4 regions of the Clostridium aromativorans genome follow, and region 3 is predicted to be linked to each of the others. Evidence: riboswitches for the same ligand, from Rfam matches in the RefSeq annotation. Region 3 holds a riboswitch; each other region holds the start of a gene.

Region 1 (7,874 bases), on a different contig from region 3:
CCAAATGTTTCATAAGAGGTTGTGCACAGTGATGTCCTGATCTAACTGCTACTCCGTAATTATTTAATATAGTTGCTACATCATGAGGATGAACATCTTTTACATTAAATGAAATAATTCCACCTTTATTCTTGGCACTTTTAGGGCCATAAACCGTCACATAATCTATATCTGAAATTTTTTTAAGTGCATATTCCGTAAGTTCTTCCTCATAGGCTTCAATCTTGTCAAGTCCTATTGAATTTAAATAGTCAATAGCTGCACCGAGAGACACTGCACCTTCCACATTTTGAGTGCCGGCTTCAAATTTAAAAGGCAGCTCTGCAAAAGTAGCATCTTGTTCTGTAACATATTCTATCATATCACCACCACCTAGGAAAGGCGGCATTTCAAGGAGAAATTTTTCTTTTCCATAAAGTACTCCTATTCCCATAGAAGCTAGCATTTTATGACCTGAAAATACAAAGAAATCCGTATCAAGATCAGATACATCCACCTTCATATGAGGTGTACTCTGTGCTCCATCTACTATTGCTACAGCTCCTTTTTCATGAGCGTATTTTACAATATCTTTAACTGGATATTTCGTTCCAAGTACATTTGACACCTGAGCAATGGATACAATCTTTGTCTTGTCAGTAATTTTACTTTTATATTCTTCTTCAGTTATTCTTCCCTCTTCATTAGTATACATATATTTAAGCACTGCACCTTTTACTCTAGCTACCATCTGCCAAGGGAGTATATTGCTGTGATGCTCTGAAATAGCAATTACTATTTCATCTCCCTTATTTACAAAATTCAGCCCATAACTATAAGCTATCAAATTTAAGGATTCTGTAGTATTCCTTGTAAATATTATCTCAGAGGATTTCTCTGCTCCAATAAAAGCCCTTACTTTCTCACGAGCTCCCTCATAAGCCTCTGTAGACGTGACTCCAAGATAGTGGGCACCTCTGTGGGGATTTCCATTTAAATTCTCATTATAATGTTCTACGGCTTTTATGACAGAAAGTGGTTTCTGTGTAGTTGCTCCATTGTCAAAATACACCAGATCATTACCCTTCACTTTTATAGAAAGTATTGGGAAGTCCTTTCTTATCCTCTTTACATCTATACTCTCCTGTATTACATTTCCATTACTCATTTATAATCCTCCTTTTAAGTTCTTCAGATAAAAACTTTTTTAAATCTTCTGCTGGAATCTTATCAAATATAGGATTAAATCTAGCCTCTATAACCAATTTTTCCGCTTCACCATAATCAAAGCCCCTGCTCATCAAATAAAAAAGTTGATTCTCATCTATTTTGCCTACACTTGCTGCATGCTGTCCGTCCACATCTTCCTCCTGGCAGAGAAGTATTGGAATAGTATCCGTCTTAACTGTTGGATCTAAAAGAAGAACTTCTTCAGCCTGAGCTCCCTTGGATTTAGATGAGCCTCTCTTAAAATCTATATTTCCCTTAAAAACTTTTCTGGCTCTATCCTTCAGTACCCCTTCTATGACCATATTACTTGTGCTCTTTTTACCAAAATGATTGGTGGTATAGTAAAGATCCTGTCTTCTGTCTCCATCAACTAAATAGGCTGAATATATATCTGCACTGCTGTATTCCCCTTTTAAATCCGAATTATAATTTGTAACATTTATATGGCTTCCCATCTCTACAGTAATCCAATTTACTTTTGCTCCATTCTCCACCTGAGCCATATTCGAATCAAAATGGGTTGACTTATCATTCATCCTCTGAACTTTTATAACATCTACTACTGAGCCGCTCTTTGCAAATACTTTAGTCAAACCATTGTGAAATGCATCTATGTCTTTATTTTCAGTACAATAATCCACCACTAAAGTAATTTTACTATTTGATTCGGCTACAATTATGTTGTGATCTATAACTGTAGGGTTGTGTTCATTTAAATTGAAATTAAGTCTTATAGGCGAATTCAAAATTTTATTCTCTGGAACTTTTACAAATATTCCTGAATTAAATCCGTTCTCCCCAAGTCTGACAGAATCTTTTGATACAGAAGTAGCATCTTTAAAACTAGAATATTGAGCAAGATTTTCTCCATCAATCTCCTGCATGAATTTTAAGGTTACCCCCTCAAAATCTTCAGCCTTAAAATCCATATACCCTGCATCATATGCCTCTATTTCAGGAAACTTATAATTATCAAGGTGAAAATTATTTAATCCAAGATGCTTCCATGTAGGTACATAGGCCTGATTTAGTCTAAACTCCTTCTTGTTTTGCAATTCGGAAATTATTCTCTTACTTTTGCTTAAATTTCCCCTATTATCTATCATAAACTACCTCCTTATCCTATGGTTCCCTTTAATTCTAATTTAATCAAATTATTCATTTCCACTGCATATTCAAGTGGAAGTTCCTTTGCTACAGGCTCAACAAATCCTGTAACTATCATCCCTCTTGCCTCTTCTTCCGTAAGACCTCTGCTCATAAGATAAAAAATGGCATCGTCACTTATTCTACCTATTTTAGCCTCATGTCCTATATCAACATTGTTGTTTGCCACACTTACAATAGGTATAGTATCCGATCTGGATTCACTGTCAAGCATCAATGATTCACAGGATACACTGGACTTGGAGTTAACTGCATTTTTAGTAGAACTCAACAGGCCTCTGTAAATTGAAACTCCACCATCCTTGGAAATGGATTTAGAATTTACCACTGACGTAGTATTTGGAGCTGCATGAACTACTTTAGAGCCAGTATCCAGATACTGCCCGGCACCTGCAAAAGTTATTCCTGTGAAATCGCATCTTGCTCCCTCTCCCCTCAGTATGCTCATAGGATACAACATGGATACTTTAGATCCAAAAGAACCTGTAACCCATTCTACATGCCCATTTTTATCCACTGCACACCTTTTGGTATTTAAATTGTACATATTTCTTGACCAATTCTCTATAGTACTGTACTTTAATGAAGCTCCCTCTCTCACATAACACTCAACACAACCTGCATGTAGATTGTTTACATAGTATTTAGGTGCCGAACATCCCTCTATATAGTGAATTTTTGCTCCTTTTTCAACTACTATAAGGGTGTGTTCAAATTGTCCTGCACCAGGGGCATTTAATCTAAAATAAGATTGTATTGGTATATCAACTTGAACTCCCTCAGGAACATATACAAATGAGCCGCCAGACCAAACTGCTCCATGAAGTGCTGCAAATTTATGATCTGTTGGAGGCACAAGCCTCATAAAAAGAGGTCTTATCAGATCTTCGTAATCCCTTATAGCCGTTTCCATATCCATATATAAAACGCCCTGCTTTTTCAGCTCCTCGCTTACATTGTGATAGACTATCTCCGAATCATATTGTGCACCCACACCTGCCAGGGATTCGTGCTCCGCTTTAGGTATTCCAAGTAAATCAAAAGTTCTTTTTATATCTTTGGGCACATCCTTCCAATCATGTTTCATGTTGGTATCAGGCCTTACATAGGTAACTATGTTATTCATATCCAGATCCGAAAGATCAGGTCCCCAGGACGGCATAGGCATCTTATTGTAAATATCTAAGGATTTAAGTCTAAACTCCCTCATCCATTCAGGATCATTTTTTTCATCTGATATTTCTTCTATTATCTTTTTTGTAAGACCCGAGCCAGTTTTATAACTGGATTTGTCTTCATTTTTTATATCATAAATATTTCTTCTTATATCTTCTATATGAGTTTTTTCTTTTTCCAATAAAAACACCTCTCTTTTAAAACATCCTGTTAAGCCAATGCCTTAAACCTGTCATATCCGTTTTTCTCTATTTCCTCAGCTAAAGATGCATCACCAGTTTTAACTATTCTTCCATCTACAAGTATATGAACGTAATCCGGTTTCAAATATTCTAATATACTATCGTGATGTGTAATTATAAGTATGGAGTTATCCTCTGTTCGGAGTTTGCTCACCCCTTCCGATACTACTCTAACTGCATCTACATCAAGTCCAGAATCCGTTTCGTCCAGCATAGCAAGCTTGGGCTCAAGTACCGCCATCTGGAGTATTTCATTTTTCTTTTTTTCTCCACCTGAAAATCCCACGTTTAAATATCTTTTAGCATAACTTTCATCTATTTTTAAAAGCTTTAGCTTTTCTTTTAAAGCTTTTCTAAATGCCAATATTCCACCTCTCTTACCTGTAACAGCAGCCTTAGCATTGCGTAAAAAATTTTCAACAGTTATTCCCTGTATCTCCTGCGGATACTGAAAAGACATGAATATTCCCTTTCTTGCCCTTTCATCCACCTTTAAATCATTTATTTTTTCCCCATCAAATACTATATCTCCTGATGATATTACATATTTAGGATGACCCATTATAGTATTTACAAGAGTAGATTTCCCTGCCCCATTGGGACCCATTATGGCATGTATTTCACCCTTGCCAATTTCTAGATCAAGTCCTTTTAATATTTCATTACCTTCAACTTCCGTTTTCAGCTTATTTATTTCCAGTAACTTTTTTCCCATTATACCTCTCCTTTATATCCGAGTATTTAAGTCATATTTAATTCCAAAAATCAATCCCATTATAAATGGGCATCAGGATAAAATATCCGACTTAAATACTCAACATTGTATCTGATTACATTTTACTATTTATTTAAAGGATAATCAATAATTAAAATATCATTTTATATTTTTCTCTAAAAGTTTTTATTTTCTGATAATATCTTAAGTTTATTCAATCTCTATTTTAGTCTTATTTTTTCTTTTGTCTCTACCTGAATTACTATTCCATCTTGAATCACCAAAGTTATTGAACCATAATTTATACTCTTCAATGACTGCAATATTTCTTTAATGTACTGTTCTGAGATCTGGTTATTTTTTCGCGCAGTTTTTTCTCCCATTTTCATATTGCCCCCTTTTACATTAATTTATAAATTAATAACTAAAAAATCCCCTTTTATGAAGAAGAGGATTTTTCTATATTATAATAAATATAAAATGTTCAAGTTGAAGTTTTATATTTACCTCATCTTCCAGAACTGTGTTCTGATGGACTTAGCACCTTACATGTACCAATTAATACATGGGTTGCTGAAACTTCATCGGGCCATTCCCTAAGTTTCTCTTGATAAGGGTTAATATTAAATTATTGACTTTAATTATACCTTATAACATTCTTACGGTCAAATTAATTTTTAATCAAATTAAGAAGTTTAACATTAAAATTTTATCCTTAAAAGAATTGTTTTCAATTAGATATAATCTTCCATTTTCTCAGTCTCCAAATTAAGCCCGTCTATAACCATATCTTCTTTAAGTTCTATCAATAAACATTTTTTCCCTCTCTTGTCTATTACCTGCTTTACACTACCCAGATCTTGAGGCCTTATAATTATACTTGTATTTTCATTTTCAATCTTTACAGATTTACTTTTAAAATCAGGGATTACATTTCTGGCTTTAAATTCATGATCTCCACCACATACCTCTTGAAAGGCGCTTTTGACAGACTGTATATGTTTAAGGCCGCTTTCTTTTAAAACCCTGGTAACTTCATTTACATCCAGTACTGCCTCCTCTTCCCTATCTCCTCCATCAAGTTTTTCATTTATTCTTTCATATACATCCTTCATGATATCCGGCTTTATTCTGCCTCCTGTCACTGTACCCAGTATACTTTTAAAACTTTCTTTTTCTTCTACAGCCGTGGGTTTTACAGTACACTCAAGGACTTTTTCTACAAAAGTGCCGTTAACCTGCTTCGTTTTAGAAGAATAATATATTATCTTGTTCACATCTACATATTCACATGTAAAACTTGGAAACATGAATCCGTCTAGAGGAGAATTTAAATTCACGATCATATCCAGTGCAGAATTGGGCTTGAATTTCATCTCGGTATAATCAAATTTCAATACCTTTTTGGGAATTTCCACCTTGTTTACACTGCACAATATAAACTCCACAGCTTGAACATAATCTTCTACATCACTTTCATCTCCATTCTTATTTTTTCTGCTGTTATAATACTCTGCTTTTATAAAATTTATCACTACATCCGTATCATAGGTATAATTTTTAGATATTTTATCCACTATCTTATCTCCAAATTCAGCCGCACTCTTCCCGGAATTCAAAGCACCATACAATATCTGCTGTGTGCTTTCACCAACCTCATGGCCTTCTTTCCCATCCGTTTCCTTAAAATCCAATTCAAATATTTTGGAATCCAGAGAACCTGTAAGCACCTTTTTGAAATTATTCAGGTAAAGCTCCCTCTTCTCTATTTCCATCATTTCAAAATGCTCTAGTTCCCTGGTTATTATTTCTCCATTATCTTTTTTTAAATATACGCTGTAAACTTCCTTAATAGGAAGCATATAACTTCCCAACTTAAACTCTTTTCTTATATTCGCCAAATCTTTTTTGTTCATTTTTACATCTCCGCTCTAAAAATAAGTTCTAATCCCATTCTATACATACTTATTTTAACAAAATATAATAATATTTGCTATGAATAAATTACTATAGTACAATTATAAAATTTTTGGTACAATACATATAAGTATATCTGTACAATTATAAAAATTTGATCATTAAGCGAGGATTTTATATGAATTTTATAAAAATAAGTAATACAGCTTACAATGAATTTAAAAAATTTTTGACTGAGAATAATATTACCTATTCTACAATAAGAATTTATTTAGATGGTATGTCCTGTCACGGTCCTCATTTCAACATGAGTGCCGATAAAAAAAACGACAATGATTTGACTCAGCAAATAAAGGATATAAATTTTATAGTAGACAAAAACTTATTCATGCAGTTTAGTGGTTTTATATTCCTATGTGGAAGCGAAAACGGACTCGGAAGTTTTTCTATAGAACCCGTATTTAAACCTAACCTTCCAGACTGTGAAAACTGCAATGGATGTAAAAATTAATAAATTTAAGGAGAATACTAGAATGTTTTGTTATAAATGTGGAGCCAAGGTTTCTAATCAAGCTCTATTTTGTGAAAAATGCGGAACCAGGTTAAATAAAAACCTGGAAATAGAAAATTTAAATGAAAGTACAATTAAAATTCATAATATCAGACAAGCCTTAAAACATAATATAAAAGAGGATCAGTTAAACGCCCTAGCTTTAGATAAATCAAAAGACAATACAACAAATTTTAGTTTAAATAAGAAAGTTGGAGATAATACCTGTTGTAAAATTCCATTTTATAAAAATATAAATATAGCAATGCCCCTTTTGTCAGCAGTACTTGCCGTGAGTTTAACCTGCACTTATTATTTATATGAAGCCTCTGTTTCTAAAAATGTTGAAAAAAATAGAACTACTGCCGAAAATATAGCTCTTCAGGGAAATATATCTAGTGCGTATTCAATAATAGACAAGGCCCTGAGTTTACGTCCAAATAATGAAACCCTAAAAGCAGATAAAATATTTTTGCAGGATGGCAAATCTGTAAACTTACATATAAGTGCCGTAGATAGTTATATAAAGGATAAAAATTACAATGGGGCTTTAAATGAATTAGACGAAGCTGTTAATTTAATATCGGATAAAACCGGAGCTTTTTATTCCCTGTTAAATAAAAACATAGAAAATAAGAAAATGGGCATAACTGTATTACAAATAAAAAATGAAATGAATAATAAAAGCAGCATAGAGGATTTAGCTGGACTGCTAAACAAAATATCCAATTACAATGTGAAAGAGGCCAGTGAAACTGCTTCAGAACTTAGAAAAAGAATAAGCGCTGTGGCTTACAACACTGCGAATGAATATTTGAAAAACAATGATTTCACCTCTGCCCTTCAAACTATAGACAAAGGTATCGTTTATAATCCAAATGATAAAAAGCTCAACAAT
Region 2 (7,874 bases), on a different contig from region 3:
TTATAGGTTATGCAGGATATTACTTTGTGAGGAAAAATTTCCCTCTGGCAGCACCTTATTTATTACAGGAAGGGTTTGATACGGCACAAGTGGGGATTTTAATGTCTGTTCTCTCTGCAAGTTACGGCATAAGTAAATTTTTAATGGGGATTGTATCGGACAAAAGCAGCCCCAGAGTTTTTTTATCTGTGGGTATAATACTATCTGCAGTGGTCAATATGTTACTTCCCCTTGCTGATAGTTTCAAATTTATGCTGTTTCTTATATTTTTAAATGGATATTTCCAGGGCATGGGATGGCCGGCCTGCGGAAAAACTCTTTCCCACTGGTTTTCAGATGGGGAGAGGGGTACAAAAATGTGTACGTGGAATATCTCACATAATCTGGCTAATGGAATTATTGCTCCTTTGACCGTAGTTGGAATAGCTATATTTGGCAGCTGGAAGGGTATATTCTATTTTCCAGCAGTAACTGCTATATTGATAGGAATATTTTGTTTTATATTTATGAGGGAGGATCCTGTTTCATGTGGATTGCCTCCTATAGAAGAATATAAAAACGACTATTACTGCTGTGCCAAAGTTGATAATAGGGAAAGGGAGCTTTCAGTAAAGGAAATACTTTTTAAATATATTCTCAATAATAAATATCTATGGTGTCTTGCCTTTGCAAATATATTTGTATATATAGTGAGATACAGTATACTTGATTGGTGTGCTGTATACCTTACTACAGTAAAGGGGCTGTCACAGAATCTTACAAATTGGTTTTATTTTTTCTATGAATATGCAGGAATACCTGGAGTCATTTTTGCAGGAAAATTAAGTGATATAACATTTAAAGGAAGACGGGGACCTGTTTCCACAATGTCGATGCTTCTTGTAATGCTGGCTGTAATGGTTTACTGGATGAATCCTGCTGGAAACTATGTAGTTGATATAATGGCACTTTTTATTACGGGACTTTTGATTTATATTCCAGTGACTCTCATAGGAGTTGCGGCTATAGACTTGGTACCCAAAAAGGCAGCAGGGGCTGCAGGAGGATTTACAGGATTATTTGGATATTTATTTGGAACTACCTTTGGAGGAATTGTGATTGGCAAAAGCATACAGTATTATGGATGGACAGCATTTTTTATGATAATTATAAGCTCTTGTGTACTTGGAACACTTTTTTTGTCTCTTACATGGAATATTCATAATAGAGACAGATATATGGAGAATAGGTATTTAGAGGAAATTTGATATTTGATATATGTAAGGAGGAATGTTTAAAATGTTTGATGTACTTAAACCGGCACCCCATATACAAAGGCTCCCGGAAGATCAGATAGATAGACAGTATAAAAGGTACAGGATCCAGGTTTTTATAAGTATATATGTAGGGTATATGATCTATTATTTTGTGAGAAGTAATTTTGCATTGGCAAAGACTTATTTGATACAAGAGGGATTTACAAAGACTGAGTTGGGATTTGTGGCTTCAGCTCTTGGGCTTGCCTATGGAATAAGCAAATTTGTAATGGGAAATGTTTCAGACAGAGCAAATCCCAGATATTTTCTAGCTTTAGGACTTATAACCTCAGGAGTTGTAAATCTCTTTTTCCCTATTACGTCCAGTATAACCTTGATGTTTATATTGATGTTATTAAATGGATGGTTTCAGGGAATGGGATGGCCTCCCTGCGGAAGGACTATGACCCATTGGTTCTCAGATAGAGAACGTGGAGTGAAAATGTCCATTTGGAACACTGCACACAATGTAGGAGGAGGTACTATAGCAGTTATAGCTATGGTAGGAGTTTCTATTTTCGGAAATTGGAAGGGCGTCTTTTACCTGCCTGCAATTATTGCAATAGTTGGGGGAATATTATTTATTATATTTGCCAGGGACATGCCTCAGTCCGTTGGCCTTCCACCTATAGAAGAGTATAAAAATGATTACCCTGATGTAAATGTAGATGACAGGGAGAGACAGATGACAGGTAAGGAGATACTGTTTAAATATGTTCTGAATAATAAATTTCTCTGGTACATTGCCATAGCAAATATATTTGTATACCTTGTAAGGTATGGAGTTATAAATTGGGTTCCCACTTATTTGAAGGAAGTGAGAAATTTTGATACTAGAAGCTCTTCCATTGCCTTTGCGCTTTTTGAATATGCGGCCATACCTGGAACAATAATAGTGGGCTGGATAAGTGATAAAGTATTTCATGGGAGACGTGCACCTATAGGAATAATATGCATGATAGGTGTAACTATAGCAGTATTTGTATATTGGAAGAGTAGTAACCCAATAGCAATTAACTGTGCTTTGGCATCTATTGGAGCGCTTATATATGGTCCTGTTATGCTTATAGGAGTAAGTGCACTGGATTTGGTACCTAAAAACGCATCGGGAACTGCGGCTGGATTTACAGGTTTATTTGGATATATGGGAGGCGAGGTCCTGGCTGAGGTAGCTATGGGAAGTATAGTGGATAAATTCAGCTGGAATGGAGGATTTATTCTTCTTATGGTATCCTGCATTTTGTCTATAATATTCTTGAGCTTTACCTGGAATGTGCATGACAGGTCAACAGATGATAAACAAACGGCAGCTTCCTAGGTGACATTATTACAAATTAATAACACAAAAATAAAAATTAGTATTGACAAAATACTTTGATAATTGTAATATATAATTGTAATAATTAAATATTGATTCTTATCAAGAGAGGTGGAGGGACTGGCCCTATGATACCCGGCAACCTGAATTTATATTATTCAATGGTGCCAATTCCAGCAGGTTAACCTGAGAGATGAGAAATGAAAGGATATAACTTCCTGTGGTTTCTCCATAGGAAGTTTTTTGACTCTATGAGTAAATTTAATATTTTAGTTGACTAACTAGAAAACTAGAGGTTAAGTTGAACTTATCCGTAAGGATTGAATTCTGCGAATAAGTAAGATTTAATCTTTTTTTAATAGCATAAAGATAAAATCAATATTATAAATATTGCGGCAAATATTAGTGGGAAAGGGGTATGAAAATGAGTGCAATATTAAATGATGCGATGAAATATATAGATCAGTCCCAGAAGGCATATTTTATAACATTGGATAAAACTGATAAAAAATATATTATAAATATAGCTGAATTTATAAATGATTGTACAGATATATATTTTATTGTAGATAAGGATATCGGGAATGTTGAAAATGATTCTATAGTCAATGTTTACTTTCAAAGTAAAATTGAGAAGTATAAGATGTTTAAGAGAATATGTGTTTCTGGAAAATTGACTAAAATAATATATTCTACTGAAATTTATAGAGTATTCAAGGCCTTAGGCGGTAAAAATAAGGGGAAATATATTCGAAATGGAAACTTAAAGAACTATACTGTGTATAAATTGAAAGTAAAATATATGAATTTGTGTGATTATGTCAAATCATCGGAAAAACTGAGAAAAATAATCTAGAACTAAAAATTTCTTATATCTTGTGTTTTAAAAAAAGCAGTGATAAGAGTCAAATTTTGTATGCAATTGTTGAAGTGAAAAAATACTATCCGTTTATAGATGGGTAGTATTTTTTTATTAGTAGTAACGGACGGGTTGCAGCCTTTTAGCTTGTAAATAACCATTATAAATATTATAATAAAATAGATAGAATAAGGGATAGTTTGGAAATGCTATCTCTAATTTTTTGAAGTTTAATCTATGATGAAAGGAAATAAGTATGAGCAAAATATTGGTATTGGCTGAAAAGCCTTCTGTAGGAAGGGATTTGGCTAGGGTACTTAGGTGTAATAGAAAAAACTCGGGCTATCTGGAGGGAGACAGATATGTAGTGACCTGGGCACTCGGGCATTTGGTAACATTGGCGGATCCGGAAGTCTACAGTGAAAAATATAAGAATTGGAACCTGGAAGACCTGCCGATGCTTCCAGAAAAATTAAAGCTGGTAGTTATAAAGCAAAGCGGAAAACAGTTTAATATAGTTAAGGCTCAGATGAATAGAAAGGATATAGGGGAAATAGTAATTGCCACGGATTCTGGAAGGGAAGGAGAACTGGTAGCCAGGTGGATAATAGAAAAGGCCAGAATAAAAAAACCTCTTAAAAGGTTATGGATATCCTCACAGACGGATAAATCCATAATAAATGGATTTAAAAATTTAAAACCTTCTTCTAAATATGATAATCTGTATAGAGCTGCACAGTGCAGGGCAGAAGCGGACTGGGTGGTAGGACTTAACATAACCCGGGCCCTCACTTGCAAATATAATGCACAGCTTACTGCAGGGAGAGTACAGTCTGCAACTCTGGCCATGATAGTTAACAGAGAAAAAGAAATAAATGATTTTAAACCTAAGGATTATTATGAAATCACTGCTAAATCCGATAAGTTTAAATTGAAATGGGTTGATAGAAAAAGCGGCAGGGCAAATATCTTTAATAAAGACAAGGCAGATGGCATTGTAAAGAAAATCAATGGTAAGATTTGTACTGTAGTTGATGTAGTGGAAAATGACAAAAGAAAATTTTCACCGGCCCTGTATGATCTAACTGAACTTCAGAGAGATGCCAACAGGATATTCAACTATTCAGCTAAAGAGACACTTTCAATAATGCAGAGACTTTATGAAAACTATAAGATATTGACTTATCCAAGAACTGATTCCAGGTATATTTCTACAGATGTGTTTGAAACTATACCTGAAAGATTGAAAGCTATTTCATTGGGAAGTTATAAAAAATTTGCAGATCGGATAATGAGTAAAAAAATAAATGCCCATAAAGGGTTTGTGGATAATGGCAAAATTGGAGATCACCATGCCATAATTCCCACGGAAGAAAGAGTGCAGCTGTCTAGATTGAGTACTGAAGAAATGAATATATACGATCTGGTTGTAAAAAGATTTTTAGCAGTTATGCTTCCTCCTTATGAGTATGTTCAAACTTCTGTAAAAGCAGATATTGCTGGAGAATTGTTTACAGCCGTGGGGAATGTAGTAAAATCCAAAGGGTGGAAAATGGTATATGAGAGGGGAGCCGGAATGGAGGCAGAAGGTGAAAAAGACAGCCAGTTGCTTCCAAAAGTAAAAAAGGGTGATATCGTAAATATAAGGGCTGTGGAATTGAACAAACTTCAAACCAAACCGCCTGCCAGGTTTAATGAGGCCACTCTTTTATCGGCCATGGAAAATCCCCAAAAATATGTGAAATTGGACAGTGAAAGTGCCAAAACTCTTGGAGAAACTGGAGGTATAGGAACTGTGGCCACTAGGGCAGACATAATAGAGAAACTATTTAATATGTTTTATGTGGAAAAAAGAGGTAGGGAAATTGTTCCGACATCCAAGGGAAAACAGCTTGTGGATTTAGTTCCAGAAGGACTTAAATCACCTCTTATGACAGCTAAATGGGAAAAAGAACTTGAAGATATAAGTACAGGTAATGAAAAACCAGATATATTTTCAAAGAAGATGAGAAAGTATGCAGTGAGATTGGTGGAAGATGTAAAGAAAAGTAAAGATAAATTTGTGTATGACAATGTTACAGGCAAGAAATGCCCTCACTGCGGCAAATACATGCTTCAGGTAAAGGGAAAGAGTGGAATGATGTATATCTGTCAGGATAGAGAGTGCGGCTATAGGGAAAATATAAGCAGATTTACCAATGTAAGATGCCCTGAATGTCATAAAAAACTTGAACTCAGAGGAGAAGGCCAGGGGAAAATATATGTATGTCCTAATTGTAGTTTTAGAGAAAAAGCTGACTTATTTAATAAAAGATTTAAAGAATCTGAGAATAAATTAAATAGAAAAGATGTTTCAAAATATATGAAGAAAATAAAAAAAGAAAACGAGAAACCTATAAACTCATCATTAGCGGAGGCGCTTTCTAAATTAAAATTAAAATAAGCTGCTGCTTTTAAGTTTATATCTATAATTATTTAGAAGTAAGTGTTAAAATGTTAATGGATGTATTTAGAAAAATTTGACGAGGAGGATGTTGTATGGAGAATTTTATTTTTAAGAATGCTACAGAAATTATTTTCGGCAGAAATACTGAAAGATTTGTTGGAAGCAAAGTAAAAGAGTATTCTAAATCTAAAAAAATTCTTTTTTGCTATGGCGGAGGGAGTATAAAAAGATCTGGACTCTATGACAGAGTAGTAAAATCCTTGAAGAAAAATGGAATTGAATTTATAGAACTTCCGGGGATAAAACCTAATCCTAGATTGGGGCCCGTTAAAGAGGGTATAAAAATCTGCAGGGAAAATGATATAAAATTTATATTGTCAGTAGGTGGAGGAAGTGCCGCAGACACTGCCAAGGCAATTGGAGTAGGAGTACCATATGATGGAGATGTATGGGATTTCTACTGCGGGAAAGCCCAGGTAAAGGAATCACTGCCTGTAGGTGTTGTAATAACACTGCCTGCTACAGGAACTGAAGCCAGCAATAGTTCTGTAATAATGAATGAAGATGGATGGTATAAAAAAGGATTGAATACGGTGCTTATAAGGCCTGTATTTTCAATCATGAATCCAGAGCTTACGTTTACACTTCCAGCATATCAGACTGCCTGTGGTGCTGCTGACATTATGGCACATATAATGGAAAGATACTTTACAAATGTGAAACATGTGGATCTTACCGATAGACTTTGTGAAGCTGCTCTCAGAACTGTTATAAATAATGCACCTATAGTTTTGAAGGAACCAGAAAATTATGATGCCAGGGCAGAGATAATGTGGAGCGGTACTATAGCTCACAATGATATATTGAGTACAGGAAGAATTGGAGATTGGGCATCTCATAAAATTGAACATGAACTGAGTGGGGAAACTGATATCGCCCATGGGGCAGGACTTGCAATTGTTTTTCCTGGATGGATGAAATATGTCTATAAACATGATATGAACAGGTTTGTACAATTTGCAGTGAGAGTCTGGGATGTGGATCTTTCCTATAATTCTCCTGGAGATATCGCACTGGAAGGTATAAGAAGACTTACTGCATTCTTTAAATCCATGGGTCTTCCTACGAGTTTGAAAGAGGGAAATATACCTGAGGATAAAATAGAAGAAATGGCAAGTAAATGTACGGATAATGGTGCAAATACAGTAGGCCAATTTGTAAAAATAGGGAAAGAGGATATAATAAAAATACTTAATCTGTGTAAGTAGCATGATGGTATCATGAAAATTGATCCATTAAGATGCAGCGGCAAAATTAGGTTATATTTTATGAGAACACAGTTTGGAGATATATCAAAAATATTTTTGGTATATCTCTTTTTAAGTTATGTTATAAAAATACAGTTGAAGGTAATTTATGTGTTTGTTTAAAATATATTCAAATTATTTGGTATTTTTTTATTATGAAATTGCATTTATAAGATAAGAATGTAATAAATATTTCAATATAATTATTCTTAGAATAAATTTTATTATAGAAGTTTAACTTAAAATTTTTTTCATATAAGATAAGTTTGACTTATTCATTTTAAATATAGGGTAAAATTATTGAAATGGATATTTAAAAGTTCAATTTATGATAAAAATTAAATAGATAAGATATTTCTTAATTTTATAAATATTTTTATAAATATTTATTCTATATATAATAATCCATAAAAAAATATATATGCAATAATAAATTTTTGTGAGGTTTAATGATTCTTAGTATATTGACATAATAGATTCTGTAAATTTGAATAGAATTTATGAATAAATCCAAAAATATCATTTCATTAAACGTATACATAATTAAATGATTATAAATACAATACGAAAAAAATGATAAAACAATAAAAAAATAATAAAAGAAATTATAAAATGATATTGATTTGTATAATAAATGGTGGTATTATAA
Region 3 (7,874 bases):
GTAATATTTTTATGGGATTCGTAAAAATTATTGATAGTAATGATAATTTTAAAAGCCATTTGATAAATTTATTAGATCTGAACAATTTACAGTACAATGTGTCTGAAAATAAAGATGGCGTTGAAAAAGCAAAATATATAATAATGAATTCTATAAATAAAAAACATGATATTTTGGATGGACGCTATTATTTTATAAATATGGATTTAATAGATGGTTTAGGTGATGATTTAAATTTGCAAGGTTATATCATAACCTATGGATTAGGCAGCAAAAATACAGTTACCATATCCAGCTTAGATTATAACAGTGGATTTGTATATTGCCTTCAGAGAGATATTGTACAAAATGGACAGAATATAATTGAATCTCAGGAAATTCCGATTAACATGGTTTTAAGAGACATTGATGAACTATATGCAGCTATGATAGCTATAACTTTGGGGCTGATGGATAATAGATACATGCATATATTGCTCAAAAATAAAGCATTTAAAATTTTTAGTTAAATATTAAGTATTTGCAAGTATATTTTTACCTCCCTGTGAATAGTTATAGGATAATGAGATATTTAAAACTAAGGGAAAGAGGGGTTTATGATGGACAATTTAATGTTAAATAATAAAATTTATCTTGAAGGCAAAGTAGTATCAGAATTAAAATTTAGTCATGAAATGTATGGTGAAGGTTTTTATACCTTTAATATTGAAGTCCCGAGATTAAGCGAAAGCAAGGATGTATTATTTATTACAATTTCAGAAAGACTTATAGGTGGAATGAATATTATCCCGGGAATAGATATTGTAGTGGAAGGACAATTGAGATCATACAATAAATTTGTAGATGGAGCAAATAGATTGATATTAACTGTATTTGCAAGGAATATAAGTTTATGTAAAGAAAAAAGTAAAAATCCAAATCAAATTTTTCTTGACGGTTTCATATGCAAAGAACCAATTTATAGGACAACTCCCTTTGGAAGGGAGATCTCCGATATGCTGTTAGCTGTAAATAGAGCCTATAATAAATCTGACTACATACCTACTATTGCCTGGGGAAGAAATTCTAGGTTTTGTAAGTCGTTGAAAGTCAGTGACAACATAAGAATTTGGGGAAGGCTGCAGAGCAGAGAATATCAAAAAAAAATATCTGATACAGAAGTCGTAAAAAAAGTGGCCTATGAAGTTTCCATTTCTAAAATGGAAAAAGTGAATAAAAACGATAACGATGAAGAATGCGTGAAAAAGGCTGATGATAAAGGTGAAGAAAATTTAAAAGAAGCAAAAGAAGAACAAAAGAACAATTTTAATGAAAATGTGGAAGGTAAACGTATATCCTAAGTAATTATGGATAAGAATAAAAAAATTGACAATTCGATTTCTGTTGACAAAAAAATTGATATGTTATATACTAAATCTCGTAATGTATGCAATATAAATTAAAAATTAATTTTCTTATCAAGAGAAGCGGAGGGACTGGCCCTATGAAGCTCGGCAACCTGGATATTATTATGTATTCAATGGTGCTAATTCCATCAGGCGAAGCCTGAAAGATGAGGATATTATTAGAATGTTACTTCTTGTAGTTTTCTCTGCAAGAAGTTTTTTTATTTCTGATTATTTTTTGAGACTTGGGAAAAATTTAAAGATTATTAATTTAAAATTAGTTGATTAGAAAACTAAAGGCTAAGTTTTGCCGTTGTGAAATTATGAATTTATAATTTTATAATGGTAATTCTTGGCCTTTGTTTATTCCCAAAATAATTATCAAAAGGCGGTGATATTGCAGATTTATTTAAAATAGTTGTGAATATTGATAAAGATATAATAAAATTCAAAGGAGAGAAAAATATGGAAAAAAAGAAAACTGCAATAATTTTAGCGTTAGTGGTAATAATAGCGATTTTTAACGGATGCTCTTCAAATACAAAACCCAATACGAGCAAAAAAGAAGTAAAAACCATATATGTAGGTACGCAAAATGATTATCCGCCTTTTTGTTACAATGATGACAAAGGTAATTTAACTGGATATGATATTGATGTAATAAAGGAAATAGATAAGAGATTAGATGAATATAAATTTACATTTGCACCTGCTGCTTGGGATAGTATTTTTCTTTCGCTGGAATCAAATAAAACTCAAATTGTTGCAGATGAAATTGCTAAAAACCCTGAGCGTGAGAAAAAATATCTTTTTTCAGATCAGCCGTATTTTACAGCTGAGTCAGTCATAATTGTAAAAAAAGGTAGAAATGATATAAAGTCGTTGGAAGATTTAAAAGGTAAAAGTGTAGCAGCTTCTGTAGGTGACTCATACACACAATTGCTTGAAAAATATAATAAGGAAAATGGTAATAAAATAATTTTAAAATATAATGATACAGGAAATTCATCAGATAATTTGATAGATGTGCAAAATGGAAGAGTTGACGCTTATGTAAATGATCCAGTAATGACAGAGGCCACTATCAAAAAGCAGAATTTACAGGTACAGGTAGTTGCAAAACCAGTTCAAAGTGACAAGATACATCTTGTTTTTAAGAAAGACAAGCAAGGGCAGGAACTCAAATCAAAAATCGATCCTATAATTAAACAGCTTAGAGAAGACGGCACGCTTGCAAAGTTATCAAAAAAATGGACTGGTGGAGAGTATATACCTAAATAAATAGATGGTATAGAATATCATGACTTCATATCAGGAGGGTGTTTTATGGACAAGATATTTGATTTTACTTATATGGTGAAGTGTATTCCAAAGTTAATTCCATATTTATCAGCTACGATGATGGTAACTGTTATATCCATGTTATTTGGGTTATTGGTAGGTTTTTTTATAGCTATTGTTAAAATTTATAAAATATCAGTATTAAGGCAAATTGCTATGGTTTATGTGTCTTTTGTAAGGGGAACACCTTTGTTAGTTCAACTATATCTTATTTATTTTGGTATGCCTAAATTTTTGTACTTTTTTCAGATAAAATACGGTTGGTTTGAGAACATTAATGTAAATGTAATACCACCTGAATACTATGCGATATTGGCGTTTTCAGTTAATTTAGGGGCATATTTGTCTGAGACCATACGATCTTCAATTGAAGCTGTTGACAGGGGTCAGTTTGAAGCAGCTAATTCTATAGGAATGAGCCAAGCTCAAATAATGCTCAAAATTGTTCTTCCGCAGGCACTGATTGTAGCTATACCTAATTTAGGAAATACATTAATCAGCACCGTTAAAGATACTTCTCTCATTTTTATGATAGGTATTGTAGACATAATGGGGGAGGCAAAAATAATTGGAGCCAGAGGTTTGGCTTTTTTTGAAATTTATATAGCCGTCTCCATTATATACTGGTTTATATGCATAATACTTGAAAAGTGTCTTAATTTATTGGAAAAACGAAGCAGAATATTTGAAAGAAGTGTTGTTTGATGATTAATCTACGAAATATTAATAAATATTTTTCTGAGCATCATGTATTGAAAAATGTGAATTTAACAGTAAAAAAAGGTGAGGTAATTGCCATACTTGGGCCGAGTGGTTCTGGGAAATCTACTTTACTGCGCAGTATAAATTTTTTAGAACGGCCTTCCTCTGGAATAATTGAAATCAACGGACTTAGGGTTAATTCTCAAACTGCAAGCAAAAAAGATATATTTCAGCTTAGGACTTCCACTGCTATGGTTTTTCAGCAGTATAATCTTTTTAAAAATTTAAATGTGCTTCAGAATGTAACTATAGGGCTTACAACAGTTAAAAAATTAAATAAAGAAAAAGCAGTGGAAATTGCAAGGCAGATTTTAGATAAAGTTGGTCTGAAAGATAGGGTTGATTATTATCCGTGCCAGCTTTCAGGAGGTCAGCAGCAGAGAGTTGGCATTGCCAGGGCCCTGGCTTTGAATCCTGAAGTGCTTCTTTTTGACGAACCTACCTCTGCACTGGATCCAGAATTGGTTGATGAGGTACTTCATACTATAAAACAGCTTGCTAATGATGATAATACAATGATTATAGTTACACATGAGCTTGGTTTTGCTCGTGATGTGGCTGACAAAGTGGTTTTAATGGAAGATGGAATAATAGTTGAAGAAGGTTCTGTGGAAAAGATGTTTACTAATCCTTCGGAAAATAGGACACGTCAATTTATAGGTAAGGCGCTTAAAAGGTTTATTGTAAATGCAATTTGAAGATTATTATTTATTTTGGAGGTGAAATACTTGTTGGATTTAGAGGAAATGGAGAAACGACTTAATAGGCATTATAATTTTTGGGACAAAAGATTTGAAGGAGAAGGGGCATATTTTGCCATTATGGCACCAGATGAAACAGCACTTGATAAATATCCACCAATAAAGCCTCCAGGTTCTCTTGAACAAAAATGGTTTGATATAGATTATAGATTGGAAGAAAATAATCAAAAACTTAATACTACTTATTTTGCTGGTGATGCAGTTCCTATTGCCAATATTGACTTTGGTTCTGGTATATTAGCTTCATTTCTGGGCTCTGAATATAAATTAGCAGAGGATACTATATGGTATGATGCCAAACCTATAATTTCAGATTGGAATGATTTACCTAAGCTTAGTCTTCTAAAAGACAGCGAAATTTATAAAAAATTTATTGGTATTACCAAAAGCTTTTGTGAGGCTTCGCAGGGAAGGTATATTACAAGTATTACTGATGTTGGTGCTAATATGGATGTATTGGCGTCCTTGAGAGGAAGAGAAAATTTACTAATGGACTTGATTGTTGAACCGGATGAAGTTAAAAGGTTTCTTTTTAGAATTGATCAATTCTGGAAAGAAGTATTTGATGAAAATATAAAAATTCTAAGCAGGTATAAAAGAACCTTTACTTCATGGGTTCCTATTGTAAATCAAAAAACATGGTATCCGCTTTTAAGTGAATTTTCAACAATGATTTCCCCAACTATGTTTGAAGATATAGTATTTCCTGCAATTCAAAGGGAAGCGGATTATTTAGATCAAGCTCTTTTTAATTTGGATGGTGAAGACCAGGTTAAATATTTATCTATATTGTTGAGATTAGAAGGGCTTCATTCAATAGAATGGGATCCTGTACCAAAGTATAGTCCAAAATTTAATAAAGTGATTAAGTATTTTTCCAGTGAAACATCGATAGAGGTGTATAAACAAATTCAATCCTGTGGAAAAAAATTAGTTATAAGAGAGGTTATACCTGAGCAAATTGAGCCTATTTTAAATAATATTTCTCCAGATGGCGTATTTTTTGTTGTAAATTGTTCAAATAGAAAAGAGGCAGATGAATTTTTAACATTTTCCCGTAAATGGACAAAATATGGAAGATAGGAGTAATTGAGATGAATTTAGAAGAACTTTCTCTATATGTTCAAGAAGGTAATTTAAAAAAAACAAAAGAGTTTGTGCTGCAGTTAATAAAAGAAAAAATCAGTGCAAAGAAAATTTTAGATGAAGCTTTAATAGCTGCTATGGAACAAGTTGGTATAAAATTTAAAAATAATGAAATATATGTACCTGAAATGCTTATTGCAGCAAAAGCCATGAGTGCTGGTTTAAAAATATTGGAGCCAATATTAACTGAATCAGGTATAAAACCCATAGGAACAGTTGTTATTGGTACGGTAAAAGGAGATTTGCATGATATCGGAAAAAATTTAGTTAAAATGATGATGCAGGGGGCAGGAATAAAAGTACATGATCTAGGAGTAGATGTTTCACCAGAAGTATTTGTGGAAAAAGCTGCAGAGGTCAATGCAGATATTGTAGGTATTTCGGCATTATTGACCACTACTATGCCATCTATTGGTGAGGTAATTAAAAATTTTAAAGCTAATGGTGTAAGAGATAGATATGTGTTTATGATAGGTGGTGCGCCAGTTACAGATAGCTATGCAAAGCAAGTTGATGCAGATATTTATATGCCGGATGCCGCTACTGCTGCAGAAGCAGCAAAAGATATTTTGATAAAGAAATATTTAAGTTAAATTTGTCTTATCTTACGAGAGAGGTTTCATATGAATAAAAAGTTTAACAGGTTAGCTTATAGTTCATTAAAAGATTTTATATATGGTGTTGCTGAAAATCCAGTGACAACAAAAAATGGACTGGTAATAGGAGGAGTATTAAAGAGGGCGAAAGAATTATATTGCAAAGGTTTGTTGGTGGAATTAGAGCTTCTTCCACCTATGACTGTAAATCCAGAATGGGGGATTGAAATTAATAAAATAGTTCGTGATGCAATGGATGAAATAAGAAAGGCAATTGACAATAAGGAAGTATGTATTGAGGATAGAGAATATAAATGGCTTGACATCATGAGTGATCAACTTGAAAATATTCCAGAAAACGAACAAGAATTTTGGTATAAAATTAAACAAGAATTAAACTTAAATAATTTTATACCATCAGAATATGACTTAAAGATAGATTGAATGTAAATAGGTATTTAAGCGGATAAGGTTTTTTAGCTTTATTTTATCCGCTTGATTTTAAATTATTGTCTTAAATCTGTTAGAATTTTAGTTTTGTCCATGGTACTGCTGTCTACTTTTTTTATTATTTTTGCAGGAGTTCCGGCAGCAACTACTCCAGCTGGAATGTCCTCTATTACTACCGAACCTGCGGCTACAACCGAACCATTTCCTATCTTCACACCTTCTAGGATGACTGAATTAGCGCCTATGAGGACATCATCACCTATCTCGCAGGGAGACTTACTAGGCGGTTCTAAAACCCCGGCCACTACTGCCCCAGCACCTAAATGAACATTTTTCCCTAATTTGCCTCTGGCACCCACTACTGCATTCATATCAACCATAGCGCCTTCACCTATTTCAGCGCCTATGTTTATGACTGCTCCCATCATTATAACTGCCTTTTTTTCTATTTTGACTTTATCCCGTATTATTGCTCCCGGTTCAATTCTTGCGTCTATGTTTATTAGATCCATAAGCGGAATAGCTGAATTTCTCCTATCCTGTTCTATTCTGAAATGATCAATTTTATCTCTGTTCTCTACTAGAAATTTGGATATCACATCACTTTCTCCAAATATAATATGAAAATTATCACTCCCGTAGATTTCCATACCATTTAGATTACATTTTGATATATTTCCCTGGATATACAGCTTTATCGGTGTGGATTTTTTGGCTTCTTTTATGTACTTGGCTATTTGATAGGGATCTGTAAGATCATACTTTAATTCCATGTTAAATCATCCTCTCTTTTCATATGTTTATACAATAATTCCTGGCGTTTATTATATAGAAGCATCTTTAATTTTTAAACAATTATAACATATAAGTTTTTTAAAATCTACAATATGGTCTTTAAAGATCTTTTTTAGCACTTTTAAGTATTCTACCTATTTGGTCATGGGTAAATACATAGGATTTATTGCAAAAATTACACCTGAGTTCCTCTGATTTACCTTCAGTATAGATTTTTTTCAAATCTTCAAATCCTATACTCATGAGAGCTTTTTCAACTCTTTCTCTGGAGCAGTCACATTTGTAGGATGGAGACAGCTCATCCAGTATTTTTAGATCTATGTCTCCAAATATATCATTTAATACTTCATATATATTTTTCTTCACATCTATCATGGTGGATATAGGAGATATTTCCTGCAGCCTGCTTGTGAGTAGGTCTGACAGGCTGTTATCTGCCCCCGGCATCATCTGTAGTATAAATCCGCCGGCAGATTTTATGCTGAGATCTACATTTACTAAGACTCCCAGTGCCACAGCAGAAGGAGTTTGCTCAGAAACTGTAAAATAGTAAGCCAAATCGTCTCCTATTTCTCCAGTCTGTATGGGTACCTGGCTGGAATAAGGTTCTTTAAGTCCCAGATCTCTTGTGACGGTTA
Region 4 (7,874 bases), on a different contig from region 3:
ATTTTTCTATATAAGGCTAATTATATAATCTAATACACATATTGTCAAGAATTTGAGGTAATTTTTTTAATTTCTCTTTCAGCTTCATCCAGCTGATCTTCGCCAAACACTTTAATACCGTTCCTTCTCAGCAATTCAGCAGTAACACCTTGGCCTGACTTTTTAACACCCTTAAATGTACCATCAAATATATACAAGCTCCCGCAAGAAGGGCTGTCTTGTTTTAAAATAGCAACGGAAACATCATTTTCTTTTGCAAGAGAAAGAGCTTTCTGTGCTCCACTTTTATATTCATAAGTCACATCAACACCCTTGCCAGTGACTACCCTATCTCCTTTTCTTTGGGAATCCGGCCTCGGCACAGGAAGTCCTCCAGATACTTCTGGACAAATTCCTATAAGCAGCCCCTCTTTAGCCCACCTTAAAAATCGCGGATCATGACAGGCTACATCTCCATTGTCATAACGTACCTTCTCTCCAAGTAAACACGCACTCACCAAAATTTTTCCCTTCATTAAATCATAACCTCCATCTGAATCTAAGAATCGCTTGATTTATCAACCTGACTCATCAATTTTACTGCCTTTTCTATGCCCTCTTCTATAGTACTGTACATCTGAAATACCTTTATCCCCTTCTCATGAAGCCTAATTACAGGTTCGAAGCCAATACGCAGTACAAGCACTCCATTACAGTCCTCTATGCACTTTATAATACCCGATATCCTATCATCATGTCCAGTACATTCTTGTTGGCCATTACAATACCTCTCCACATCCCTTTTCTCATAAAATTTAATATTCTCATCTAATACATCATATATATAAAACTGAGATACATGCCCAAAATGTTCATCTACATAATCTCCGGAACTGCTGGCCACTGCAAATCTATAACCTCTGTTCACCTTACCTGTTTTATTGTCATCTTTATATATTTTCTCAGATTTGTCAATAGAAATTACATTTTTCTTATAATTCCTAAATTGAGCCGATACATCCTCATTCAAACTCCCTATGGCATCTGCCCTGCACTGCCTGCAGTGATACATCTGTTTTAAATAGGGCTCACATTTTTTCCTCATGCTTTTCAATTCAGATTCATCTACAGTATCCCTGTTTTCAAATACACTTCCCTTTACAGGTATAAGAGGCATTATATTTGTCATATAGGCACCACATTCCTTAACTTTTTTTACTATTTCAGGAATGTGAGCATCATTGATTCCCTTTATCATCACAATATTTACTTTGCACACAATACCTTTTTCTGTAAGATATCTAAGACCTGTAAGCTGATTGTCAAGTAGAATTTTTCCTGCCTGCGGCCCTACAAAAGTGCTTCCCCTATAGTTTATATATTTATAGATCTGTGCGTCTATTTCAGGGTCTACAGCATTTATGGTTATTGTAACGTGTGTGACTCCCAATTTTATCAGTTCCTCCGCATAAGCAGGAAGCATCAATCCATTGGTGGAAAGGCAAAATGTAATATCCGGGCATTCTTCTTTTATAAGTTCTATGGACTTTTTGGTTTCTTCAAAATTTGCAAGTGGATCTCCTGGACCAGCTATTCCAACCACCGTCAAATTTTTTATTTTATTTTTTACTATCTTGAATTTATCTCTTGCTTCCTCTGGGGATAGAATTCCACTTGTAACTCCAGGCCTGGATTCATTTACACAATCATATTTTCTATTGCAGAAATTACAGCTTACATTGCATTTTGGAGCTACAGGTATGTGCATTCTAGCATACTTATGTGCAATACAGTTATAGCAGGGATGTTGAAATGTCTTTTTTTCAATCTCCCTTGCAAAATTTATAGGCATATCTTATTATCTCCTTTTTTGCATAATTAAAATATAAAAAGGCCAGACAAACTTAAAAATTTAGTTTGCCTGGCCTCCAGTATTTCTGGTCAACCTTTCATAAAAATTCACAGCATTTGTGGCTTAAGAATATACAACCACCTTATTTAATTCTTCTTTTATCTTATCCACTTTATCAAGGCTTTCCCAGGGCAGCTCTATATCGGTTCTTCCGAAATGTCCATAAGCAGCTGTCTTTTTATATATTGGCCTTCTAAGATCCAAATCTCTTATAATGGCTGCCGGCCTCAAGTCAAAAAGCTTTTTTACAATATCCACTATTTTCTCATCAGATACCTTACCTGTTCCAAAAGTATCGACACTTATGGACACAGGCCTTGCCACTCCTATAGCATAGGCAACCTCCACTTCTATCTTATCCGCAGCACCTGCTGCCACCAAATTCTTTGCTATCCACCTTGCCGCATAGGCTCCGGATCTATCGACTTTCGTCGGATCTTTTCCCGAAAAAGCTCCTCCTCCATGCCTTCCATATCCACCGTAGGTATCAACTATTATCTTTCTTCCAGTAAGTCCTGAATCAGCCTCCGGACCTCCCTTTACAAACCTTCCTGTAGGATTCACAATATATTTGGTATTGGAATCTATAAATTTCTCAGGTATTACCTCTTTTATGACATTATCTATTATATCTCTTTCAATCTGGTCATGTTCCACATTTTCTTCATGTTGTGAGGATATCAAAATTGTATCTACTCTCACAGGTTTTTCTCCTTCATATTCTACTGTAACCTGGGTTTTACCATCTGGTCCTAAATATGGAATAATGCCATTTTTCCTGACATCGGCCAATCCTCTCGAAAGTCTATGAGCCAGTGCTATTGGAAGTGGCATATATTCAGGTGTCTCATTTGTGGCAAATCCAAACACCATCCCTTGATCCCCTGCACCTATTGCCTCTATATCATCTTTTTCTCCCAGTTTTGCCTCCAGTGATTCATTTACTCCCAAGGCAATATCTGAAGATTGCTCATCTATTGATGTTATAACCGCGCAATTGCTGGCATCAAATCCAAATTTTGAACCTGTATATCCTATTTCTTCGATAGTTTTCCTCACTATCTTAGGTATATCCACATAGGCTTTAGTGGATATCTCTCCAACTAGAAGCACAAGCCCTGTATTTACAACTGTTTCGCAAGCTACTCTTCCATATTTGTCCTGTTCAATAACAGCATCTAGAACTGCATCCGATATTTGATCACAAATTTTATCAGGATGTCCCTCTGTAACTGATTCTGATGTAAATAATCTACTCATCTTTATCCCTCCAATTTATTTAACTTTTCTATTTACTATTTATATATGATAATTTTGATTGTTCACTATGATGAAGTAATTTATATATTCCCACCATGGCCAATACCCATATAGGCGCAATATAAAGGGCAATGCGGGTAGCTGGCAAAAACGCCATTGTAACAACAATAGCCAGCAGATAAATTATTGTAATGTATGAAGAAAAAGGGTAAAAAGGCATTTTAAAAGCAATTTTCTGCCCTTCCATAGCTTTTTTTCTGCGGAACTTCAATTGTGTTATAAGAATCGTACCCCAGGCAGTCAAAATGGCTATAGTTGTTGTTGAGGAAATATATGTAAAAAATTTCTCCGGTATGAAATAATTTAAAATTACGGCAATCAATGCCACAGCCGTACTGAAGAGTGTTCCCACATAGGGTGCCCCGGATTTATTCAACTTTCCAAATACTCTGGGAGCATTACCATTTAGTGCCAGACTGTAAAGCATTCTGCCATTTATATACAGGGCACTGTTCATGCCTGAAAGAGCAGCTGTCAAAATTACAAAATTTATGACTGAAGCAGCTGCAGGAATACCTACTTTAGAGAACACCAATACAAAGGGACTTCCTGCAACCCCAATTTTATTCCAGGGATAAAGTGCCAGCATCACCAACACAGAACCCACATAGAAGATAAGTATACGCCAAAATACATCGTTGATAGCTTTTGGAATGGATTTTTGTGGATCCCTTGCCTCTCCCGCCGTTATGCCAATAAGTTCCACCCCTCCAAATGCAAAACTCACAAAAACAAAAGAAAGCACAAACCCTTTAAATCCATTGGCGAAAAATCCTCCATTATTCCATATATTAGAAAATCCAATAGAATGCCCTCCATTATTAAATCCAAATAATATAATAAGCATTCCAAAAATAATCATGCATACTATGGCAACCACTTTCACAAGGGCAAACCAAAATTCAAATTCACCGTAAGCTTTAACTCCAACTAAATTGACTGCAATGAGTATGATCAAAAATATAAGTGCAGTAATCCATTTTGGAAACTGGGGAAGCCAAAATTGAACATATACCCCCATGGCAGTGAGTTCTGCCATAACAGTAGCTGTAGCCTGAAACCAATATGTCCAGCCTGAAAAAAATCCTGCAAAATTTCCAAGGTAACGAGTAGCATAAGCACTGAAGGAACCCGAATTTGGCTCATCTACAGCCAGCTCACCCAAGGCCCTCATAATGAAAAAAATGAACAGTCCTCCTATTAAATATGCCAGAATAATGGCAGGTCCGCCTGTCTTAATAGCATCTGCAGAGCCATAGAACAATCCTACACCTATGGCACCTCCAATAGCTATCATCTGAATATGCCTATTTTTAAGATCTTTTTTTAGTAATTTATTGCCTGCATTATTGTACATCTTATTTATACCTCCAAGTAAAAAATCTATATGTGAGAAGACATATAGATTCCATTGTCCCTCATCTTTCAGGATATACCTGCTGGAATTAGCACCTAGATGTACGAACTAAATGTATATCTGGTTGCCGGGTATCATAGGGCCAGTCCCTTAACCACTCTTGATAAGAATTATAATATTTGATTTTATATAATTACATTAAAAAACTTCCTGTGAGAAATCACAGGAAGTATAAATTCCATTATCTCTCATCTTTCAGGTTTTACCTGCTGGAATTGGCACCATTTACTGTACAAATTACAATCGGTTGCCGGGCATCACAGGGCCAGTCCCTCCGCCTCTCTCGATAAGAAAGTCTACAAATATTGTAAATCACTTATATTTAATTTATATTCAATATACAATTCTTTATTCTTTTTGTCAATAGAAATCTTTCTATTCATACAAATTTTTACTGAAATATCTGTCTCCCCTATCTGGAAATATAGTTACTATATTTCCTCCATCTATGGTATCTGCCAATTTCAACGCTGCTGCAAGAGCTGCACCAGAGGAAGATCCAACTATCAAGCCTTCCTTTTTTGCCAACTCTCTCACCAATCTAAAAGCTTCATCATCATTTACCTTTATAACTTTATCAACCAATTTTATATCCATAGTGTCCGGCAGGAAATCATTTCCTATGCCTTCAATAGCATAACCGTGCTCTTCAGTACCACCGCCAAGGGTAGAACCTTCCGGATCCGCCAGTATGGTCTTTATGCTGCTGTCCTTTTCCTTTAAATACTTTGCCACACCTGTAAAAGTTCCGCCGGTACCTGCTCCAGCCACAAAATAATCTATTTTCCCACCTAACTGTTCATATATTTCAGGACCTGTAGTAGCATAATGTGCCTCGGGATTATCATTGTTTTCAAATTGTCCCAAAGCTATGGAATTTGGTATCTGATTTAAAATCTCCTTGGATTTTTCAATAGCACCTCTCATTCCATCTTCTTCTGGAGTATGAATTATCTCCGCTCCAAGCGCCCTCATCAATACCTGTTTTTCTATGGAAAATTTCTCCGGTACTGCAAATATAACCCTGTATCCTCTGTTTAAAGCTCCCAGCGCAATTCCAAGACCAGTATTGCCTGCAGTAGCTTCAACTATAGTGTAGCCTTTCTTCAATCTACCGCTTTCCTCTGCCTTTTTTATCATATAATCGCCAATTCTATCTTTTACACTGCCTCCTGGATTAAAATTTTCAAGTTTGGCATATATATTAACTCCATCTTTTAGATCAAATTTGTTTATTTTCAGTATAGGTGTTTTTCCTATCATTTCCTTAATATCATTAAAAACTTCCATAATATAACAATCTCCTTTAAATTACAAATTTTCGCTGTTGAAGCTGTTGTTTAATATTTTTCAAATTCCGGAATTATGAAAAACAAAAAACCTTCCGCCCCTTACAGAGGCAGAAGGTTTTACTTCTACGGTTCCACTCTGTTTATCCCTCAAGTACTGCATAAAAACAACCTATGCAGGAAAGAAAAACTCATTGTCGGTACAATCATACCTTAACATTTTAACGGCTGTTTCCGCTGAAACCTACTCAAGTTCAATTCAGTGCTCCAGGATGCATTTCAATTGTCTCCCGCTAAAATTTTCTCACACCACACGAAAATTCTCTCTAAAATAGCATCGTACAATCTACTCTTCCCATCATTACATTTATATAATCTACAATCTGATAATACTACATAAACTTTAATTAATCAAGTATAATTTTACATATAAAATTTAAAAAAGTTACTTCTGCTCAAAATAGATAGAAGCAACCTTTTATAAATTGTATTGTATTATTCAGGATAATTCAACCTCTCATCCGAGATGTCTGTCAAGACCTCTTTGAGAAATTTATCTGCCCAGTACTTCGCCATAGGAAGATTCATATCCAAATAATTTCCGCAGTCTTTTGGAGCAGCACCGGGTATGTCACCTTCAAAATTCAAGATAAATTTATACATTTCCACCAGCAAATCCACGATATCCTTTGACTCATAGTCTCCATACAAAATCAGATAAAATCCGGTTCTGCAACCCATGGGTCCAAAATATACGGTTTTACCTCCATAAGTGCTGTGATTTCTCAAAAAAGTTGCTCCCAAATGCTCAATAGTATGAACTTCAGCTGTATTCATAACAGGTTCGTCATTAGGGCTTGTCATTCTTATATCAAATGTGGTTAGAACTACATCTCCAAATTTATCTTTTCTGGAAACATAAACACCTGGTATTAATTTTAAATGATTGACAGTGAAACTTGAAATTTTATCCATGCAATATCGCCTCCTGTAGAACTCATTATACATCATGTTAAACCTGTAATCAATTATTCAGCTTTGCCCTTTATTCCTCCAAACTTATATCCTATTCCCCTTACAGTTAAAATATATGCAGGCTTTTTGGAATCAGTTTCTATTTTCTGTCTTAAATTTTTTATATGTGAATCAATGGCTCTGTTGTATCCATCAAAATTTTTCTCCAGCGCAATAGATATAAGTTCCTCCCTTGTAAAAATCTTTTCAGGATGGTTTACCATAACTGAAAGTATTTTGTATTCTATGGGGGTAAGATTGACTGTTTCCCCTGATTTTTTAACTTCGTAACTTAAATTATCAATTATCAAATCGCCCTCATTAAAATAATAAGCAAACTCCATTTGTAATTATTTAAAGTAGTTTATATTCTTAAAAGGATACACTCTTAAAATTACATGTCCCTTAACATCCTTTAAATTTACAGGCCCTATTATTCTGCTGTCGGTACTATTTTTCCTATTATCCCCAAGCACAAAAATATAACCTTCGGGCACAACATACTCCGCAACAGCTGAATTGGCCTCAGTTACAACTTCTTCTGGAAGATAACTTTCAGTGAGAACTTTTCCATTTAAATAAACCTCTCCGGACTTTATCTCAATTTTATCTCCAGCTATTCCTATAACCCTTTTTATATAGTTGTCCTCATTCTCGTCATGAGAGTTGAAAACGACCACTTCTCCTCTGTTTATATGTCCAGTTTCAGTGCTTATCTTTTCCATAAATATAACATCCTTATCATTAAAAGTCGGCTGCATGGAAGATCCTATTACATCAGTCCGGGCAAAAACATAACTTCTGCATACAAGTGCCAGTCCAATAGCCAGAATAATGTAAAAGGCATATTCCCTGAACTTCTTAAAGAATTCTTTATCTTTCACGATATCACACCCCTTTACCTATTATCATTATAGCAAAAATAACAGTTTTCAGACAAATT

Evidence for each region. Region 3 has a riboswitch for S-adenosylmethionine ahead of LN736_RS00410 (transporter substrate-binding domain-containing protein). Riboswitches for the same ligand answer to the same signal wherever they lie in the genome.
Region 1: linked by a shared signal. The riboswitch ahead of LN736_RS08400 (YezD family protein) and the one ahead of LN736_RS00410 (transporter substrate-binding domain-containing protein) in region 3 are both predicted to bind S-adenosylmethionine.
Region 2: linked by a shared signal. The riboswitch ahead of LN736_RS11020 (hypothetical protein) and the one ahead of LN736_RS00410 (transporter substrate-binding domain-containing protein) in region 3 are both predicted to bind S-adenosylmethionine.
Region 4: linked by a shared signal. The riboswitch ahead of LN736_RS10115 (amino acid permease) and the one ahead of LN736_RS00410 (transporter substrate-binding domain-containing protein) in region 3 are both predicted to bind S-adenosylmethionine.

Annotation. Positions count from the first base shown of each region.
Region 1 is NZ_JAJJPB010000008.1:64,192-72,065, reverse strand. It holds gene LN736_RS08420 (cysteine desulfurase) at 1-1,147, opposite strand, end outside; gene sufD (Fe-S cluster assembly protein SufD) at 1,140-2,315, opposite strand; gene sufB (Fe-S cluster assembly protein SufB) at 2,327-3,733, opposite strand; gene sufC (Fe-S cluster assembly ATPase SufC) at 3,763-4,509, opposite strand; gene LN736_RS08400 (YezD family protein) at 4,731-4,892, opposite strand; SAM riboswitch class I at 5,015-5,126, opposite strand; gene LN736_RS08395 (DUF4317 domain-containing protein) at 5,244-6,425, opposite strand; gene LN736_RS08390 (HesB-like protein) at 6,605-6,937, shown strand; gene LN736_RS08385 (FxLYD domain-containing protein) at 6,960-7,874, shown strand, end outside.
Region 2 is NZ_JAJJPB010000013.1:39,961-47,834, forward strand. It holds gene pgtP (phosphoglycerate transporter protein PgtP) at 1-1,247, shown strand, start outside; gene glpT (glycerol-3-phosphate transporter) at 1,279-2,613, shown strand; SAM riboswitch class I at 2,710-2,813, shown strand; gene LN736_RS11020 (hypothetical protein) at 3,038-3,469, shown strand; gene LN736_RS11025 (DNA topoisomerase III) at 3,729-5,915, shown strand; gene LN736_RS11030 (iron-containing alcohol dehydrogenase) at 6,011-7,186, shown strand.
Region 3 is NZ_JAJJPB010000001.1:81,157-89,030, reverse strand. It holds gene LN736_RS00420 (hypothetical protein) at 12-509, shown strand; gene LN736_RS00415 (single-stranded DNA-binding protein) at 600-1,340, shown strand; SAM riboswitch class I at 1,452-1,559, shown strand; gene LN736_RS00410 (transporter substrate-binding domain-containing protein) at 1,851-2,666, shown strand; gene LN736_RS00405 (amino acid ABC transporter permease) at 2,712-3,431, shown strand; gene LN736_RS00400 (amino acid ABC transporter ATP-binding protein) at 3,431-4,186, shown strand; gene LN736_RS00395 (hypothetical protein) at 4,217-5,332, shown strand; gene LN736_RS00390 (cobalamin B12-binding domain-containing protein) at 5,344-5,988, shown strand; gene LN736_RS00385 (methyltransferase MtaB domain-containing protein) at 6,019-6,435, shown strand; gene dapD (2,3,4,5-tetrahydropyridine-2,6-dicarboxylate N-acetyltransferase) at 6,498-7,214, opposite strand; gene hslO (Hsp33 family molecular chaperone HslO) at 7,336-7,874, opposite strand, start outside.
Region 4 is NZ_JAJJPB010000011.1:84,991-92,864, reverse strand. It holds gene LN736_RS10130 (DUF523 domain-containing protein) at 45-515, opposite strand; gene nifB (nitrogenase cofactor biosynthesis protein NifB) at 539-1,831, opposite strand; gene metK (methionine adenosyltransferase) at 1,955-3,151, opposite strand; gene LN736_RS10115 (amino acid permease) at 3,180-4,568, opposite strand; SAM riboswitch class I at 4,627-4,738, opposite strand; SAM riboswitch class I at 4,814-4,921, opposite strand; gene cysK (cysteine synthase A) at 5,004-5,918, opposite strand; gene LN736_RS10105 (S-ribosylhomocysteine lyase) at 6,413-6,892, opposite strand; partial or broken gene LN736_RS10100 (winged helix-turn-helix domain-containing protein) at 6,946-7,263, opposite strand; gene lepB (signal peptidase I) at 7,282-7,815, opposite strand.